One region of the Pseudoalteromonas sp. NZS127 genome, then DNA from elsewhere that is predicted to be linked to it. Evidence: predicted binding sites of a transcription regulator. Region 1 holds the regulator's gene; each other region holds the start of a gene.
The links. Region 1 encodes LexA, which represses DNA repair genes until DNA is damaged. Its sites were predicted from a motif close to TACTGTATNNNNATACAGTA; they were not measured.
Positions count from the first base shown of each region.

Region 2: the regulator LexA is predicted to act here: its motif matches at 2,045-2,064, upstream of uvrD (DNA helicase II).
Region 3: the regulator LexA is predicted to act here: its motif matches at 3,607-3,626, upstream of I6E78_RS14925 (DNA topoisomerase III).

Region 1 is NZ_JADYWN010000006.1:143,378-150,197, forward strand. It holds gene I6E78_RS08120 (endonuclease) at 1-373, opposite strand, end outside; gene I6E78_RS08125 (DnaJ C-terminal domain-containing protein) at 637-1,602, shown strand; gene I6E78_RS08130 (chaperone modulator CbpM) at 1,602-1,922, shown strand; gene I6E78_RS08135 (hypothetical protein) at 2,175-2,555, shown strand; gene I6E78_RS08140 (PaaI family thioesterase) at 2,558-3,001, opposite strand; gene I6E78_RS08145 (SRPBCC family protein) at 3,100-3,552, opposite strand; gene lexA (transcriptional repressor LexA) at 3,832-4,449, shown strand; gene coxB (cytochrome c oxidase subunit II) at 4,924-6,066, shown strand; gene ctaD (cytochrome c oxidase subunit I) at 6,066-6,820, shown strand, end outside.
Region 2 is NZ_JADYWN010000009.1:167-6,986, reverse strand. It holds gene yrfG (GMP/IMP nucleotidase) at 1-378, shown strand, start outside; gene I6E78_RS09815 (dUTP diphosphatase) at 394-1,017, opposite strand; gene I6E78_RS09810 (YacL family protein) at 1,114-1,482, opposite strand; gene I6E78_RS09805 (hypothetical protein) at 1,597-1,815, opposite strand; gene uvrD (DNA helicase II) at 2,129-4,294, shown strand; gene I6E78_RS09795 (GNAT family N-acetyltransferase) at 4,272-6,341, shown strand; rRNA gene rrf (5S ribosomal RNA) at 6,636-6,750, opposite strand.
Region 3 is NZ_JADYWN010000019.1:1,359-8,178, forward strand. It holds gene I6E78_RS14915 (tetratricopeptide repeat protein) at 1-203, opposite strand, end outside; gene I6E78_RS14920 (M20 metallopeptidase family protein) at 317-1,627, shown strand; gene I6E78_RS14925 (DNA topoisomerase III) at 1,653-3,593, opposite strand; gene I6E78_RS14930 (flagellar motor protein MotB) at 3,796-4,716, opposite strand; gene pomA (flagellar motor protein PomA) at 4,719-5,486, opposite strand; gene I6E78_RS14940 (exodeoxyribonuclease VII small subunit) at 5,755-5,997, shown strand; gene ispA ((2E,6E)-farnesyl diphosphate synthase) at 6,000-6,820, shown strand, end outside.

The sequences.
Region 1 (6,820 bases):
TTATATCGGCTTCCATCTTTCTAAACTTAGCACTTACTTTACGGCAGTTTTTACGCCCGCCATCTTGCCAGCATTGTAATTGGTGGCCAAACTCCCAGGCAGGCACAATATGCTCCCATTCTATGCGTAAAGCGCGTGCATTTACGTTACCTGAGCGGGTATGTGTATTGCGTGGCACATAGCCACAGTTAGTGGGGTCGGGAACTAGTTTTTTACCCTGTTTTTTTATATCGCAGCCACAGTAAATACTTTTAGCATTACTAGGGAGGGTTTTAATTAGGTGTCTTTTAGCGGTTGAAAACCGAGTGAATTCTTCAGCCGATAGCGAAAAGCATACAAAAAAAGCCAACAAGGCTAAAATAAATCGAGTCATATCCATCACATACGTGAACTACAGGAGCGGCTAGTTTAATGACTTGAAGCTAAAAGATAAAGTTTACTTAAAGCCATATTTACCGTTCTTTAGTATTTAACCTTAGCTCTGGTTAAGAGATTTACTAACGTATTGAATCATAGTTATATTTAGTTTTATTATCCGGAGCTCAGGTTATCTACTTTAAATTGTTGTTTAAATAAACAAAAGTTGTTACTTAAAGAGTATGATGAAAGCTCATAAGTTTGTGATTTGGATTGCGAATGAAATTTGTAGATTATTATGCCGTGCTTGGAATATCGCCCGATGCAGACGATAAAGCGGTTAAAGTAGCTTATAAAAAGCTAGCTAGAAAATATCATCCAGATGTAAGTAAAGAACCTCAAGCCGAGGAAAAGTTTAAAGAGATAGGTGAAGCTTACGAAGTTATTCACAACAAAGAAGAGCGCGCTAAATACGATGTGTTACGTCGTAATCAACAAAACCGTGCTCAGCAGCAAGCAAATTATGGCGGTAGCTATGGCTCGTCACAAAACCATTATCAGCAAGGTGATCCCCAAGCCGATCAGGAGTTTTCTGATTTTGTAAATTCTATGTTTGGCGGCGCAGGTGGGTTTAACCATGGCGGGCAGGGCAGAACTGGTGGCGCTCGTGCGCAAAAAGGACAAGATGTGGAAATTGAATTCCCGGTATTTCTTGAAGAAACGTTAGTCGATACCGTTAAACCAATTGAGTTTATGCTGCCGCAGCGAGACAGTAGTGGCCGTGTATCTGAAGTTAAAAAATCGCTTAAAGTTAAAATTCCTGCCGGCTCGGTTAATGGCGAACGCATTCGCTTAAAAGGCCAAGGTGGATTAGGTTCGGCAAATGGCCCTAATGGCGATTTGTATTTGCAAATTCGCTTAGTGCCTCACCCATTATTTGACGTTGAGGGGCATAACCTAAACATAGTGGTACCTCTTGCACCATGGGAAGCTGCTTTGGGCACTAAAATAAATTTACCTACATTAGCCGGAAAAATCCAACTAACTATTCCAGCTAATAGTCAATCGGGTCAACGTTTACGCATTAAAGGTAAAGGGTTAATTAGTAAAAAAGCCAAAGGTGACTTATTTGCTGTGATTAAAATTGTTAATCCAGCATTGAGTGATGATGTTAGCAAAAAGCTTTGGCAAGAGCTGGCCGAAAAAGCCCATTTTGACCCCCGTAGCAATTGGAGCAAGTCATAATGAAAATTATCGAGGCACCACAAGGCAATTTACTCACTAGCCAAGAATTGTGTGTGAGTAGTGATATTAGCGAAGCCATATTATATGAATTGGTTGAGCACAGCATTGCTATTCCTATTGAGGGCGAGCGCGTTACAGAATGGCAATTTACGGTATCAACAGTGATCTTAGTTAAAAAGGCTGCGCGTATTCAGCATGACTTATCGTTAGATTGGTCTGCTATTGCTTTGGTTTTACAATTATTGGATGAACGGGATGAGTTGATTGCTGAAAACCAAATGTTAAAGCAGCACTTAAGTCGATTTAAACATTTAGAATAAAAAATAGTGGTTAAATTTTAAATGCGAGTAGCTAGCTATTTTTATGGAGCTAGCTCAGCACTTTTATAATAGTGAGCTTTTGGTGCTTAAATATTTTTTATTCGTGAAATAAGAGTAAGTAAAGCGTCAATAAATGCGTAAAAATAGCCGACTATTCAGATAAAAAAGGTGAATATTGCAGAGTTGATTTGGTATAAGCGTAAAACTGCGTTAAAGTTTACAGCGAACTAATTAGAGGATAAACAGCAGACAATGTCGGAAATTCAATTTTTAAATGTAGACCTAGAGCTTGAGTCAAAGCAAGATATTAGCGTGCTTGTAGCTGACCTAAAAAAAATCGCCACTATTTTACATTATGATAAAGACGAATACCGTCAGTTAGCGCGTATAGAAGTAACAGGCGAAATATCTTCACCGGATAAAGCAATTAACCACTTATGTGAGTTAGTAGAGTCATGCTCGCGGGCTGCACTTAAGCAATGGTTGAGTTGTTCGCGCCGTACCTTTGATATTGGTTTTGAATCGGGCACTTCGCCAAAGTGTTTTAACCAAGCGCTGCACGCCGATACATTATTACGTATATCGGCAATTGGTGCAGGCATGGAAATTACTATTTACCCGCTAGAAAAATAGCCTTAGCCTTTGCGCTCTACAACAGCTGCGGTCATTTTTGATACGCAGCAAAGCTCGCCGCGACTATTCGTTATTTTTATTTCCCATACTGAGCTACGCTTGCCAATATGAAACGCTTTTGCGGTGGCGGTTAAGGTGCCATTACGCGAGGCTTTTAAATGGCTGGCACTGATCTCTTGCCCTACACAATAAAATTTAGTGAAGTCGACCACAAAATTAGCCGCGTAGCTGGCAACACTTTCGGCTAAAACCACGTTTGCTCCGCCATGCACCATGCCTATAGGGTTATGGTGCGCAGGAATTGCTGGCATAGTGGCAACTAAGTAATCATCACCAATTTCAGTTATTTCAATCCCCATGGTTTTCATCAGTGTACCTTGGCCATTTATGCCTTGGTCTAACTGCTTACAAAACGCTAAAGTAATAGGTTGATGCCAAATACTCATTGTTACTCCTTTAAAGGTTGAAAACGATAACCGATAATACGATTTTTCATGGCGATATGATAGCCAAATTAGTGCAGCTACTGCATGGTAATACAGTGCTACTTTTTGCTTTCTACATAGTGCTTAATTTCATCGAGATCTTTTTTTAGCATTTTACGCATCGAACTTTTAAGAAAAAAACCTATCACTGCAGAGATCATTTTTACCCAAATAGACTCAGATCTATCAGAAAAAGTCATGGTTAAACAGGTGCTAGGTTCGGCGGCGGTAAGTGACAGCTTAGTGGTATAAACTGCCCCGCCATTTTCTGCGCGAGTGCAATAGTATTCATTAGTAACAGCTTCGGTGATCCACATGGTTTCTGAGGCTGCTTTACCAAAAATTTTTCGTGTTTCTAACCATTTTAGGCCCACTAGCCCTTGTGGTGGCTTCTCGATTATTTTTACATCAATAATGCCAGACAGCATATTGGCACTGTTTTCGATGTCAGTTATTGCCGCCCATACTTTACGTTTAGGACCGTTAATTATTACCGCTACAGTGATATTCATAACACTCTCCGTTAATTCACATTGATGAAGTTAAGGCCCATTACAAAAACGATAGCTAACTAATTTTTAATAACAGCAACAACTTAGTAGTTATGTAATTAATGTAACGTAAAACTAACACTATCGTGATCTGCGTAATTTTATCTGTAATTTACTTGGTAATTTTAAGCTTAGACCAATGCCACCTTTGGCAGCAAAGGCGAGGAGTAATTTAAATTTGCGATTTTCAGATAACTGTATATACTCACAGTTAAATGTACTGTATGGAAAACCAGTTGTATGCGACCATTAACTAACCGCCAAGCGCAAATACTCGAACTTATTAAAGTGTTTATTAAAGACACTGGTATGCCTCCTACACGCGCAGAAATTGCACAAACATTAGGCTTTAAAAGTGCTAATGCAGCAGAAGAGCATTTAAAAGCGCTGGCTAAAAAAGGCGCTATTAAAATGAAACCAGGCGCTAGCCGTGGTATTCAACTTATTGAAGAAGATGAACCAGAACAACTTGGTTTACCGTTAATAGGCCGTGTAGCTGCCGGCGAACCTATTTTGGCGCAACAACATGTTGAGAGCCATTGTAAAATTGACCCGTTAATGTTTAAACCCGCTGCCGATTTTTTATTGCGTGTAAATGGTATGAGCATGCGAGATATTGGTATTATGGATGGTGATTTACTGGCTGTTCATCGCACTCAAGTTGCCGAAAATGGCCAAGTTATTGTTGCCCGCGTTGATGACGATGTAACGGTAAAACGCTTAGAAAAAGCAGGCAAAAAAGTATTATTGCATGCTGAAAATAAAGAATTTTCGTCGATAGAAGTGGATCTTGAAAAGGAATCTTTTAATATTGAAGGCTTAGCTGTTGGGGTTATTCGTAATGCTGACTGGATGTGACAATTAAGCTGTTATAGCTATGTAAAATATCGGCATAATTTAATAGCTCAGATAATTAATGCGCACTTTTTAGTGCGCTTTTTTTTTGCCTTTTTTTTGTGAAAATTCCGCTGCAATGAAAAAATTATATTAAGTTTATGTTTTTTATCATTTAAGTATTTAATACTCGTTATCGCTGTCTTTTTATTTGTAACCCTTGCTGTTGCTCACTTCCTGCTTAGAACAAAATTAAATAAATCCCATATTTACGCTAATCCCCTAATATTATTTGATTATTTTTCAAACTAAAACTTGCTAGTTGTTCAATTATTAACTAATTGTTAATGGGCTGGACTAACAATAACTCACAGCTTTAGTTTTGAGAAAATATATTTATATATCCGGCAGCAATACAAAAATAAAAAATAACAAATTGGCATTTAAAGCTTATGTCTTTTTGTTTTGCACTCGCAACAGTATTAAAGGAGCTGTCACATGGGTAAATTGAGCTCTACCTTGTGGCTTATATTGTTTGTTTTTCCGCAGTTAGCATTGGCAAATAGCCAATATAATATGCGCAAAGGCGTAACCGATATAAGTAATAATGTTTATCAACTACACATGACCATATTTTTAATATGCTGTGTAATAGGCGTGATTGTATTTGCCGTTATGTTTTGGGCACTTATTCATCATCGTAAATCTAAAGGAGCAGTTGCTGCTCAATTTCACGAAAGTACCAAAGTAGAAATACTCTGGACAGCAATTCCATTTGTTATTTTAATAGCAATGGCAGTCCCCGCAACTAAAACATTAATAGCGATGGAAGATGCCAGTAAAGCGGATATCACTATTAAAGTAACTGGTTCACAATGGAAATGGCATTACGAATATATGGGGGAAGATGTTGAGTTTTACTCAATACTTGCCACACCGCAAAATGAAATTGCTAACCTAGCCGATAAAAACCCCAACTATTTACTTGAGGTAGATAAGCCTCTGGTATTACCGATCAATAAAAAAGTACGCTTTTTAATGACCTCCGACGATGTTATTCATTCTTGGTGGGTGCCCGATTTTGCTATTAAAAAAGATGCAAACCCGGGGTTTATTAACGAAACGTGGACCAACATAAACGAAGTCGGTATTTATCGCGGTCAGTGTGCTGAGCTATGCGGTAAAGATCATGGCTTTATGCCAGTGGTAGTAGAGGCTAAGTCAGAGGCCGATTTTAAAGTTTGGCTAGCAGATGCTAAACAAGCAAAGCAAAAAGCAGCAGCAGCAGATGCTGCATTACTTGACCAAACACTCCCTAAAGAAGAATTAATGACTTTGGGTGAGCAAGTGTATATGGCCAATTGTGCTGCATGTCATCAGCCCACAGGGTTAGGTTTGCCAGGCGTTTTTCCTGCACTTAAAGGCAGCCCGATAGTGCTTGGCGATATAAAAGACCACATTGATATTGTTATTCACGGAAGCCCCGGCACAGCCATGCAAGCCTTTGCTAAACAGCTCTCTATAAAGCAATTAGCAGCGGTAATTACTTATAAGCGTAATGCATGGGGTAATGATACCGGTGATGTAATTCAACCAAGTGAAATACAGGCAGCACTTGATGCCGATGGGGAGGCGAACTAATGAGTAGCATAGTAGAACAACCTGACATTAATGAAGCTCACCACGCTCATCATCCTGCTAAAGGCTTTAAGCGTTGGTTATATACCACTAATCATAAAGATATAGGTAGCTTGTACTTAATTTTTTCGCTAACTATGTTTTTTATTGGTGGTGCTATGGCTATGGTGATCCGCGCTGAGTTATTTCAGCCAGGATTGCAATTAGTCGATCCTCACTTTTTTAATCAAATGACCACGGTTCATGGGTTGATTATGGTATTTGGTGCCGTTATGCCGGCCTTTACTGGCTTAGCTAACTGGATGGTGCCATTAATGATTGGCGCGCCTGATATGGCCTTACCCCGAATGAATAACTGGAGTTTTTGGATTTTACCATTCGCGTTTTTAATTTTATTATCATCGCTATTAATGCCCGGTGGCGGTCCTGCGTTTGGTTGGACTTTTTATGCGCCGCTGTCCACAACCTACAGTAATGACAATACCGCCATGTTTGTATTTGCTGTGCATATTATGGGTATTAGCTCCATTATGGGGGCAATTAATGTAATTGTAACCATAGTTAACTTGCGTGCCCCAGGCATGACTTGGATGAAGGTCCCTATGTTTGTATGGACTTGGCTGATAACGGCATTTTTATTAATTGCGGTTATGCCGGTACTCGCAGGTGCAGTGACCATGGTGCTCACCGATAAATACTTTGCAACCAGCTTTTTTGATGCAGCTGGTGGCGGTGATCCGGTGATGTTTCAGCACAT
Region 2 (6,820 bases), on a different contig from region 1:
GTGCGCGACGATGTGCCGTACTTTTTAACTGAACTTAAAAAAGCAGGTAAAGAGTTAATTTTACTTACTAACGCCCACCCTGAGTGTGTAATGCTTAAATTTGAGCAAACTGCAATTGATAACTACTTAGATGGTGTCGTATCAACTCATGAATATGGGGTAAGTAAAGAGCAGCAAAGCTTATGGCAACAGGTGCAAAGTGACTTAGGATTTAACAAAAGCCGTACGCTTTTTGTTGATGATAGTGTTCCTGTGCTCAACGCAGCACGCCAATACGGTATTGAACACTTGCTTGCGGTTGCAAACCCAGACAGCCAACAACCACATAACGATATAGCCGATTACTTAAATGTTACCGACTATCGCAAGCTAATTTAATTATTTTAGCGCAAACTATTTTGTTGGGTATCGTGCCTCTAAGCCTTCGTACACTAACTTTGCAAAATCTGCATGTTCGGTATCAAGGCTTTTAACAACCTCCACTAAATGCTCGTTATCTTCTTGGCCGCCCCACACTTTTATGTAACTGCCATCTTTATAGCCATGATCTTGACGGAAGAAGTTTAAGGTGTTTTTACCCACATAACCTCGGTATAAATCGTCAATATTCATACCTATTTTCGCCATACAACCTGCAAAAGCAGCCGCATTAAAGGTTTTATCTGCAACAGCAGATGCCGCCAACACTTCCAGTGTTTGCTTAAAATCATCGGCTTGATAGGCAGTGCTTAATTCTTGCTCAAGCTGTTTAGCTATTTTTTCGTAGCTGGTGATACCGTCAATTCTGAGTGATAAGCCAAAATGAAAAATATCCACTAACTCTAAAATAACTTGTTCGGTATCAGGCGTTTGTTTTTTCCACCATTTCCAACCGTAATGATCGAGCATTTCTGCACACTCAACCCAAATGGCTCTGTACCAATCAAACCCTTGGCTAAACCATTGGTCATGTACTTTGGTATTCATGGCATTTTGCATTTCTAGCATCACTACTAGTTTGTTTAAATTGGCAGACATATCAATTCCTGTCATTTTTGATTAGCTAAATTTTCATTGGTGTAATAATACAGATAAAATGCTTGTTGTGCATTGCTGTATATTTTCTAGTTATGTTTATCTTGAAGTCGTAAACTCATGCCATGAGTTTATTAGATCTATAAAATCTTCAAAACCACAACCACTGCTTAGGCCATTTTCTTCAAGCGCTAAATCGTCGTCTTGGTAAGCCATAAGATCTTCACTGTCTTGGTGCAGAGCATGGGCTTCAAATAGGGCTTCGTCTTTCGTTAAAATTAAATCTATTTCTTGGCCTTTTAGTGTTAAAGGCTCAAAGCTTGAACTCACCGATGCAATAAGCGCTTGCACCATAGCTATTTTATCTTTGCCTATTTCTTCGTTTAACCAGCGGCCAATTATGGCATGCTCGCTACTTATTTTAATGCGTAATCCGCTAATTGGATCGCGAATAAATTGATATTCCATACGTATCGCTTTTAAATCGTTAGTTGCGCAATTATATACGTAAATAGCAGCAGACGCTAAAAAGCAAAATAGCGCCAAAAGGCGCTATTTTATAAAGCTTTAATATTAATTACGTCACGATCTATAACGTGCTGCATCAATAATTGCCCAAACATATACAATAGCGGCAATTATTCCTGGCACAATTAAAAACCATAATGCCGCACCACCAAAAAATAATATAGCGAATATAAGCGCGGCAAGAATACGCCCTTGCACTAACTGCCCTAAACCCGGGAAAAATATATTACATAATGCTGCGATTACGTTACCGCCTGAACCTTGTCCTGACATACTAACCTCTGTAGTTTATTTAATTTTATATTTTAGCTATAGAATTACTTACACACTCTATGCCAATTTAATAAATGTTACAAATCATATAGTTGTATTTTTATCAGTTTAACGCTGTGGTGATTTTTACTAAATTGAGGTCAAATTAGCAATTTTTATTATATCTTTTTAACCTTTTTCGTTTTTGATTTGCTATCAAGCTACTAGTTTAGAACATAATTTTATGAATAGCTGTGTATAAAAACAGTATTTTATTTAGCCTAACAAAAACACCTGCTATACTGCCCGCATTATTGATTAAAAAGGCGTAACGATGGACGTTTCACAATTACTCGATGGCTTAAACGACAAACAACGCGATGCCGTTGCAGCCCCACTACAAAACATGCTGGTATTAGCAGGTGCTGGGTCTGGTAAAACACGAGTGTTGGTTCATCGTATTGCTTGGCTAATGCAAGTTGAGCAAGCCTCAGCGTATAGTATTTTTGCGGTTACCTTTACTAATAAAGCAGCTAAAGAAATGCGTACTCGCGTTGAGGAGACGCTAAAAGCGCCGGTTGGTGGTATGTGGATTGGTACTTTCCATGGTTTATCGCACCGTATTTTACGCGCGCACCACCGTGAAGCAAAATTACCTGAAGCATTTCAAATTTTAGACTCAGACGATCAGCTACGTATGATCAAACGCTTATTAAAATCGATGAATATTGATGATAAAAAATGGCCCGCTAAACAGTTTGGTTGGTACATAAGCGCTAAAAAAGATGAAGCACTTCGCCCTAAAGATATTCAAGCCTACGATATTAACGAGCAAATGATGCTGCGCGTGTACGCGGCGTATCAAGAAGCATGCGACAGAGCAGGCTTAGTCGATTTTGCCGAAATATTACTGCGCAGCTACGAAGTACTCAAAAACAACCCTACACTACTGCGCCATTATCAACAGCGCTTTGCACACATGTTAGTAGACGAGTTTCAAGACACCAACACCATACAATACGCATGGTTAAAACTACTTGCTGGCGACTCCAATAGTATTATGATTGTTGGCGATGACGATCAAAGTATTTATGGTTGGCGCGGTGCAAAAATAGAAAATATTAAACGTTTTTTAACTGACTTTAGCGCAGAGACCATTCGCCTTGAGCAAAACTACCGCTCTACCGCCACTATATTAAAAGCCTCAAATGCCCTGATCCAAAATAACTCAGAGCGTATGGGTAAAAGCTTATGGACCGACGGTAACGAAGGCGAACCTATTTCTATTTACGCCGCATTTAACGAGCTAGACGAAGCGCGTTTTGTAAGTAGTAAACTGCGTAGTTGGTTAAATGCCGGCAATGCGCTGCAAGATGCGGCTATTTTATATAGAAGTAATGCGCAATCACGTGTACTCGAAGAAGCCATGCTACAAGAAGGTCTAAAGTATCGTATTTATGGCGGCATGCGATTCTTCGAACGCCAAGAAATTAAAGACGCCCTGTCGTACTTACGCATAATAGGTAACCGTCAAGACGATGCTGCATTTGAGCGAGTAATTAATACTCCAGCTCGTGGTATTGGCGATAAAACGCTAAGCCATATACGCGACTGTGCACGCGCCGAATCGTTACCACTTTGGTATGCCGCAAAAGCAATTGTAGAGCAACAACATTTATCTGGCCGCGCTTCTGGTGCAGTGAGTAAATTTGTCGAACTAGTAGAGCATATTGAAGATAAAATTAGCGATCTAACGTTACATGAGCAAGCTAAGTACGTTATTCAAACCTCTGGACTAATGGCAATGTATCAAGCCGAAAAGGGTGAAAAAGGCCGTGCCCGAGTAGAAAACTTAGAAGAGCTTATTAGCGCTTGCGATCAGTACGAATTGCCTGAAGAAGAAGAATATAGCTCTCCTCTACAAGGCTTTTTAGCGCATACCTCGCTTGAATCTGGTGAAGGACAAGCAGAAGAGCACGAAGACGCTGTACAGATGATGACACTGCACTCAGCTAAAGGTTTAGAATTTCCGTTAGTGTTTATGGTTGGCGTAGAAGAAGGTATGTTCCCTTCTCAACAAAGTAATGAAGAGTCTGGCCGTTTAGAAGAAGAACGCCGCCTTTGTTATGTAGGTATGACTCGCGCTATGGATAAACTATATATTAGCCATGCCGAAAGCCGTCGTTTATACGGACAAGAAAAATACCATACACCATCGCGCTTTTTACGGGAAATTCCTGAGGACTGTGTTGAAGAAATTCGCATTAAAACCCAAGTATCTCGACCACCCGCTGCAGGGCGTTTTAGCGCATCAGTTAGTCACGCTGCATTTGAAGATAGCGGCTTTAATTTGGGACAACGTGTACTGCATGCTAAATTTGGTATTGGTACAGTACTTAATTACGAAGGTGCGGGTGCGCAATCTCGCGTACAAGTCAACTTTGATGACTTAGGTAGTAAGTGGTTAGTAACGGCATATGCAAGACTACAAGCTATATAAAAAGCAACTCATACAATTAGAGCAACAATTAGCTGGCGCGCATCACCGCCAGCTAGTGCTTGTTACTGGCAATGATAATTGGTGTTATGAGCTGACAAACTCACTAGTACAAAATACTAATACACTTACTCTATCTAAACATTGTGCACTTAAAAATGCTCAATGGCCTGCACACATTCACCAAATATTAGGACAAGAATTTACCCACGCCATTTACGATGGCTTTAGTGGCTTATACCCCGATAAGTTGGCCGCAATTGCAGGAACAGTTAGAGCTGGCGGAGTATTGTTTGTATTACTTCCTGAGCTGGGTAACCTAAATAACTGGCAAGATCCCGCGTTAAAAAGTGTCCAGTCTCATGGCCACAGCAATCAATATAGTTTATTCAATCAGCGTTTCAGCTCTATTATTAAAGGCTTACCGGCCTTGCATTACAGGGAAGAATTTGGCTGCATCAATAATAATTATAACTACGCACTGCACACTAGTATTGATTTTGAACCGCAGAAAAACTGCGTAGCACAAATAGTAAAATTAGCTCATGGACGCGCCAATAGACCACTACTGATCAATGCAGATAGAGGCCGAGGAAAGTCAGCCGCATTAGGCTTAGCAGCCGCAGAATTAGCTGATAAAAAAGTAATTATTTGCGCCACTCAATTTAGAGCAACACACAGCAGTTTTAGACACTTAGCTGCACAGCTAAATGTTAATTACGATCCATTACAAAAACAGCTTGCTAACATGCAATATATTGCACCAGATGCTCTGTTAAATGAGCTTCCCAAGTGTGATGTACTCTTAGTAGATGAAGCTGCTGCTATTCCAGTGCCTATGTTATTAAACATGTTAGCGCATTATCCTCGCATTGTATTTGCAAGCACCTTAGTAGGTTATGAAGGCAATGGTAGAGGCTATACAATTCGCTTTAGCCAATATATTAAAAACCAGTATAAAGCCTCTAAAGTAATTACTCTTGATGAGCCATTGCGCTTTGCTAAACACGACCCTCTTGAGCAGCATATTCGCAGTTTATTAGCACTTGATGCACAGTATCAAGAAACTAACAGCAATAAATTGCAGACTCCTAAGCATAGTGAAGTAACTCAGCAACAACTCATAAATGATGAAGCGCTACTGTGCCAAGTCGTTGCTTTACTAGCACTTGCTCATTATCAAAGTAGTGTGAATGATTTACGCCAGTTGTTAGATTCACCATCGCAACGCATATTTATAAGCAAAATAAACAAGCAATTAGTAGGTGTATGTTTAGTCGCGATAGAAGGCGGTTTAAGCCCAGAACTTACTCAGCAAGTAATAAATGGTGAGCGCCGCCCACAAGGGCATTTAATGGCGCAAACACTTGCACAACTGAGCTTTAACAGTGATTTTTTAACTCATTTAAGTGCGCGAGTTGTGCGTATTGCAATTGATCCAAGCTCACATAGTTGTGGTCTAGGAAAAGCATTACTGAGCTATAGCGAGTCACAAGTAAAAGAACAATGTACTTGGTTTGGTGCTAGTTTTGGTGCCACTGCACAATTGCTAAACTTTTGGCAAAGCCTAGGCTTTAATGCTGTTAAATTAGGTTACCAGCGTGACAAAAGCACTGCTGAGCACGCAACACTCGTTGTTAAATCACTTAATGCACCACAGCAAAGTTTACAGTCACTGATTAAGCAGTTTCAATACGAGCTGTTTTATGGCCTATTAAGCCACTTTAAGTCATTAGAATGGCAACTGGTTAACACATTACTGCGCTCATTTAATGATGAGGTAATAGCTTCTGATACGTTAAGGTTATTTACACAGCAACTCAGCAGTAACCGCTTTACTATATCACCTACTCTCTGGCGTTTAATTAGCCAAAATTCTGCTGTAATGACTAAGTTAACAAGCAATCAGCAGCAACTTTTAATTCAAACAGTTTTACAACACCATACCGATGAGCAACTTATTAAAAATTTAAATCTCAGCGGCAAAAAGCAATTAGAACAGCAGTTCAAAAACACAATAAATATACTCGCAAAGCAACTTTATTCATAAAGATTTTAGCCTTTCACTTTCCGGCAGACGTAAAAAAGCCCGACTATTTCTAGTCGGGCTTTCTACAATTTGGAACCTGTAATGTCGCAGTGCCCACAGCGGTAGAAAGTCACATAGCAAATGCGACACACTCATTGGCTAGTGGTTATATTTTTATGATTTGAGTGTCGGGAGTCGCGTTGCTTGCCCAACCTGCGTGTTAGGGAGATGAGTGTACATTAATCATACGCATTTCACTTTTCTGCAGACGTAAAAAAGCCCGACTATTTCTAGTCGGGCTTTCTACAATTTAGAGCCTGGCAATGTCCTACTTTCACATAGCAAATGCTACACTATCATCGGCGCTGTTTCGTTTCACTACTGAGTTCGGCATGGGGTCAGGTGGGTCCAAAACGCTATTGTTACCAAGCAAATTAGGGCGTTAATTCGTATTCCTACAAATTAACTGAATTTGGAAAATATCTGATAATATTTTTTAA
Region 3 (6,820 bases), on a different contig from region 1:
AGAGCTTGCTCGGCATCGCAATCTAAATTTGCTACTACTATATAGGCGGTATATTCAGCGGCTAATTTATCTAATATTGCTGCCTGGTTAATACATTCAGGACTTTGCGCTGAGTAGAAGTTTAGCAGTACCAACTTTTGTTGTGATGTTTCGCCGAGTACTTGCTGAAAATTTTGCGCGTTGATACTAACTATGTTGCTCATTGAATTGATTGCCATATTCATTTATTTAGGTTTTTATATGGTGCTGAACATAATTATTACAAGTCATATATCTAAATCACTTGGATATACATTTATCTCAATAAGGGAAAATCATGAAGTTAACTTACTTAGGCACAGCGCTATTATTAGCTAGCCCTCTATTGGCGGCTAAATCATTAGACTTAAATTTACATAGCAGCATGCCAGCCATTGAAAGCTTTTACCTCGATCTGCATCAATCACCCGAGCTTTCGTATCACGAGCAACAAACCGCAAAAAAAATAGCAGCGCAGTTAAACAAGCTTGGTTTTGAAGTTACAAGCAATGTAGGTGGTTTTGGCGTTGTAGGCATTTACAAAAATGGTGATGGCCCCACAGTAATGATACGTACCGATACCGACGCCTTACCTATTACAGAACAAACAGGTAAGGCGTATGCTTCTAAAGTAACAGTAATAGACGAGCACGGTGCAAAAGTAGGTGTTATGCACGGCTGCGGTCACGATATACATATGAGCTCATTCATTGGTACTGCTGAACAACTAATTGCTCACAAAAATGCATGGCAAGGCACGCTAATGATGGTGGCACAACCCGCAGAAGAAGTAGGCGGTGGCGCTAAAGCCATGCTAAAAGAAGGCTTATTTAGTAAATATGCAAAACCTGATCACATAATTGCGCTACATGTAAGTGCAAGTGTGCCTGCCGGTAAAGTTGCGATGAAAAACGAATATACTATGGCCAGCGTCGATTCTGTTGATATAACTATAAAGGGTAAAGGCGGACATGGAGCTTATCCGCATACCACTATTGATCCGGTTATTATTGCTGCGCGCACTGTGCTTGCACTGCAAACTATTACGAGTCGTGAGCTTTCACCATTAGAGCCATCAGTTATTACTGTTGGATCTATTCATGGTGGCTCAAAACATAATGTAATTTCTGATGAAGTAAAGTTACAACTTACATTACGCAGCTATAACCCTGATATTAGAAATGCACAAATTGCAGCAATTAAACGCATTACCGCCGGTATTGCACAAAGCGCAGGCCTAGAGGAAGCGCTCTACCCTAAGGTGCAAGTACATGAAGATGAGTCAATTCCATCTACATATAACAATCCGGCACAAACCAACCTTGTGCGTCAAAGTATTGCCAGCGCTATTGGTGATGAAAATGTGCTTGAAACCCTCCCTGTAATGGCAGGTGAAGACTTTGGCCTATATGGCCGCACTGACGAAAATATTCCTATCACACTATTTTGGCTCGGTGGCGTTAACCAAGCAAAATATGCAAGTGCAATAAAAGCGGGCAAAACATTACCTTCACTGCATTCAAGTAAGTTTGCCCCTGACTATAAAGTCGCACTACCAACTGGCATTAAAGCCATGAGTAATGCAGCGGTAACTTTGTTTAATCAATAGTTTTATTTAAATAATAGCTCTGTAGTTAACCTGTAACAGAGCTTTTTTTATAACTCGACTTTTTATAAGGCGTTTTTTGGCCACGTTTAATAAAACGCTTTTTAGCTGAAGTTTTAGGCAGCTTTGCAAATACATTGCTATCGCAATTTGCAGCTTGTTGTACAAAACTATTTAAGTCGGCAAGTAAAGGCTGTAAAAATTGCTGATAGCTCATTACTTGCTGTGCAATATCACCTAAGCTCGATTCCCATTTAGCGGTTAAATCGGGGCGAACTAAACCTTGCGGCAGCACGCTAATAAGTGCACTCCCGGTTTCGGTTGTTTTAATTAATTTGCCTTCACGTTTTAAAAAACGGCGTTTAAATAATAATTCAATGATCCCCGCTCGCGTTGCCTCTGTGCCTAAGCCATCGGTGTCTTTAAGTACTTTTTTTATCTGTGGATCTTGTACATAGCGGCTTATGCCTGTCATGGCTGCAAGTAAAGTCGCATCACTAAAGTGCGCTGGCGGAGAGGTATATTTTTCAACAACTTCCCCCTGTGAGCAAAAAAGTAACATGCCTTTTGTTAAAGGCGGTAGCGTGGCTTCATCTTTTAATTCAGACTTACCCATTAGCACCTTAAAACCCAAGCTTACATCTTGCTTTGCATTTGCTTTAAATAACCCGCCAGCAATAGTTATCTCTGCTTTAGTTTCGTTGTAAATATAGTCGGGATAAAACTGTATTAAATAATGACGACATATTAATTGATAAACCTTTGTCTCATCGCTACCTAAACTTGCCGACTTTAACTGTTTTGCCGTAGGGACAATGGCGTGATGCGCAGCCACTTTTGAATCGTTAAAACATTTACTACGTTTTTTACTATCAGCTGCTTTTACTAACTCAACACCTTGCCCGCCATTAGTGCTTATAGCTTTTAAAATAACAGACGCATCTTGGTGATGATCATTAGGTAAGTAGCGGTTGTCTGAACGCGGGTAGGTAATTAACTTATGACGCTCATAAAGAGTTTGGCATATATCCAGCACCTTTTGCGCTGGCATAGCAAATGCTTTTGCCGCGTCTATCTGCAAAGCAGATAAGTTATAAGGCAGTGGCGCAGTTTGTTTTTTTTGCTTTTGTTCAAGCGCCGTTAGCTCAGCATTTTGCTGTGTGATACGCGAGGCTACGTTTTCAGCCAATGCTTTATTTAATACTCGCCCTTCTTCGTCTTGATAAGGCTCACATGCCTTACTGGGTATCCATTTTGCACTAAATGATTGTTTTTCGGGGGTGACTAAGTGGGCTAATACTTCATAAAATGGCTTCGATACGAAATTTGCTATGTCATTATCTCTATTAACCACCAAGCCAAGTATGGGTGTTTGTACTCGTCCCACAGAAAGTACGTTACCAAACCCAGCTTTTTGCCCTGCTAAAGTATAAGCGCGGGTTAAATTCATACCAAACAACCAATCAGCACGAGAGCGCGCTAAGGCTGAAACGCTCAACGGAATAAACTCACGGTTAGATCGCATAGTCGTTAATGCTTTTTTTACTGCAGCTAAGTTTAAATCACTAATTAATAAGCGTTGAATATGCTGCTTTTTAGTTTTACTTATTTTGGCTTCTTCAATAACTTGATCGACAAGTAATTGCCCTTCTCTATCGGGATCACCTGCATGCACTAGTGCTGTAGCCTGTTTGATTAGCTTTTTTAACACAGTAAGTTGCTTGCGAGTTTTAGTTTTTGCTTTTAATTGCCACTGCTCAGGAATGATAGGTAGGTGCTCAAACTGCCACTTTTTAAAGCGCTCATCATAGTCATCGGGCTCGGCTTGCTCGAGCAAATGACCAATACACCAAGATACGCAATCACCATTTGCAACTTCAATGTAGCCATCGTGCTTTTTGTGCGGTTTTGGTAACGCGTCGGCAATAGCACGCCCTAATGACGGCTTTTCGGCAATATAGAGTTTCATAAGCAAGCTCTTTTACTGTTTATATACACAGTAGTTTAGCATATCAATTCACAGCGTGGGATGTTTTTATTAAACCGTACTATTTAACAACTCTGAGGTATTTGGCTGAGGTGGTGACTTTTAGTTAATTTTGACTAAAAGTCACCTGAAATCAATTACACTTAGTTTGCTTAAGCCAAGTGTATTTTTAATAAAATGACTGCTACCTTACATCGATAGGATCAGACTCTTTGGCCTTTCCTTGTAAAATAGATATTTCAACGCGACGATTACGACGGCGATCTTCATTGCTGTCATTTGGCACTAACGGCCGGGTTTCAGCACGCCCTACTACCATCATTCTATTTTTATCAAATCCAACTACTTTTTGCAGCTCACTGGCTACTGCAACTGCACGCTTAGATGAAAGATCCCAGTTATTAATATATAACTCGTTTGAAACCTGAAAATCGTCGGTATGCCCAGACACAGTAATTTCTCCAGGCACATCTTTTAATAGCACGCCAATTTCTTGAATAATGGGTTTAAACTTAGGTTGTAAAAATGCACTACCCGAAGGGAAAGAGCCATTTTCACGAATACGAATAATTATTTGCTGCCCTAATGATTCAAGCTCTATGGCACCATCAATTATTTGTTTTTCTAATTGCTGGGCGATTTTTTTAACTAAGTCGTTTGTTTGCTGTTGATCGGCCGCTGAAATTGCTTGCTCCGATGCTTGCTCTTTGGAAGTACTACGCGACTCGCCACCACGTTTATCGCCCCGCTGCTCTTGCCTTCCGCCTGCTGAGCTTTCATCACCTGCCTGAAACTCTAACATTTGCTGGGTCATTTCTACCGTTTGCTGTTGAATTGTTTCAATTGGGGTAGGCTCTGGCTTGCCCGGAGTAAACTCCATAGCAATAACTGATGTGCCTTTGGGAATATCTTTAACTTCTATTTTATTTTGTACACCAAATGCAAATTTCATCGAACCGGCAATTTGTTTAAATTTAAGTACATCCATTTCAGAAAACGCAAGCAAGAGCACAAAAAAGCACATTAATAGCGACATTAAATCTGCGAATGTCCCCATCCACGCAGGTAAACCTGGGGGTGGGCACTTGCACTCTTGATCAGACATAGTTAATCCTCAGTGTTTACTTTACGTTTTGATTCTGCAAGATAGTTTTTCAAAATACCTTCTATTACTTTTGGATTTTGACCATCTTGAATACCTAAAACCGCATCTAAAATTAAACGTTGATTCATTGCCTCTTCGTCTTTACGCAGCTCCAATTTTGTTTGAATAGGAATAGCGACTACGTTAGCTAAAAATGCGCCGTATAATGTGGTTAACAATGCCACCGCCATAGCCGGACCAATTGCTTTAGGATCATCCATATTAGATAACATCGCAACTAAGCCTATTAAGGTGCCTATCATTCCCATTGCTGGGGCTATATCACCCAAAGATTTAAATAAAGTAGCACCCGACTCATGCCGTGCTGTAGTTAATGAAATATCTTTTTGCAGTGTGGCCCGCACTACGTCTGCGTCGTGGCCATCTACTAGCATGTCAACGCCTTTGCGCATAAATGGATTCGGTATTTCTGCCTCTTCAAGTGCTAAAAACCCGCCTTTACGTGCTGAATCTGCAAGTTCAACTGCTTTTTCGATTAACTCTTCTGGCGACTCAAGCTTAAACATAAACGCTTTGGTAACCACCTTACCTATGCCAAAAAACTGTGACATAGTAAAGTTTGATAAAACGATAAATAATGAACCGCCAAATACGATTACAACAGAGGGCGTGTTGTAAAACATAGCCATTTCACCGCTACTACTCATAAACATGGACATGACAATTAAGCCAATTGCGCCAAGGATCCCAATAATGGTTGCTAAATCCACATTCCCTCCAAAGGTTTTTGCTTTTATATGCAAACGTTTGTTATTAATTGTTTATCGGCAAGATACTGAATTGCTTAAGCCATTTTTTATAGATAAACATAAAAAGCTGGATTAAGCACTATTCTAGATCAACTTGTGTTATCTATCTAATTATCAATTTTTTAAAACATAAAACGTTTATTAACGAAAAAACCATTTCATCCTTTGACCTAGTTTAGCATTCCCCCTAAAATTGACTTCTAAATTTATTATGTAAGTTGAAATAAAGATGGCGACTAAAAAACCTGAAAACTTAAGTTTCGAGCAAGCACTAGAAGAATTAACAACAATCGTTAGTGAAATGGAACAAGGTGATTTATCGCTTGAGCAGTCATTAAAACAGTTTGAGCGTGGCATTGCTTTAGCAGGCGCATCGTCTAGTAAGTTGCAACAAGCTGAGCAAAAGGTGGCTATTTTAATGGGCAAAGATGAGAAGTCTGTATTAACCGACTTTGATAATGATATGGAATAGCCGTGACTATTAAAGAACTTATTACACATGCTCAAACTGATGTAGCCAATACTCTTAACCTTTATTTTGACCAATCGCTTAATACTGACGAGACCATAAAAGCCGCCACCCATTATAGTTTAATGAATGGCGGCAAAAGATTGCGTCCTTTTTTGGTTTACGCAACGGGTAAAATGCTCGGCGCAGATAAGCAAGATTTAGACGTACTTGCTGCAGCTATAGAATGTATTCATAGCTACTCGTTAGTTCACGATGACTTACCAGCTATGGATGATGATGAATTGCGTCGCGGACGCCCAACCTGTCATATAGTGTACGGTGAAGCACACGCAATTTTAGCCGGTGATGCACTGCAAGCTTTAGCATTTGAGTTAATAGCCAAGCATAATTTTAACTGTAGTGCTCAAGCTCAAGTTAAAATGATTGCTGAACTGGCACATGCCTCTGGGTTACAAGGTATGGTGGCAGGCCAAGGGCTTGATATTGCAGCTACTGATAAAGTAATAACCGTGGCTGAACTTGAGCGTATTCATAAGTTAAAAACCGGTGCGCTAATAAGCTGTGCAATTACACTGGGGGCTTTGTGCTCGAACAATGTTAGTCAAAACACGTTAGAAAATTTAGTCACTTTTGGCTATGCCATAGGGCTTGCATTTCAAGTACATGACGATATTTTAGACGTAGAAGGCGATACCGTTACTTTAGGTAAGCCTCAAGGGTCAGATATCGCTGCGAATAAAGCGACATATCCCGCTTTATTAGGTATGCTAGGCGCTAAAGAAAAAGCGCAAAACTTAATACAACAAGCCCATGCAGCGTTAGC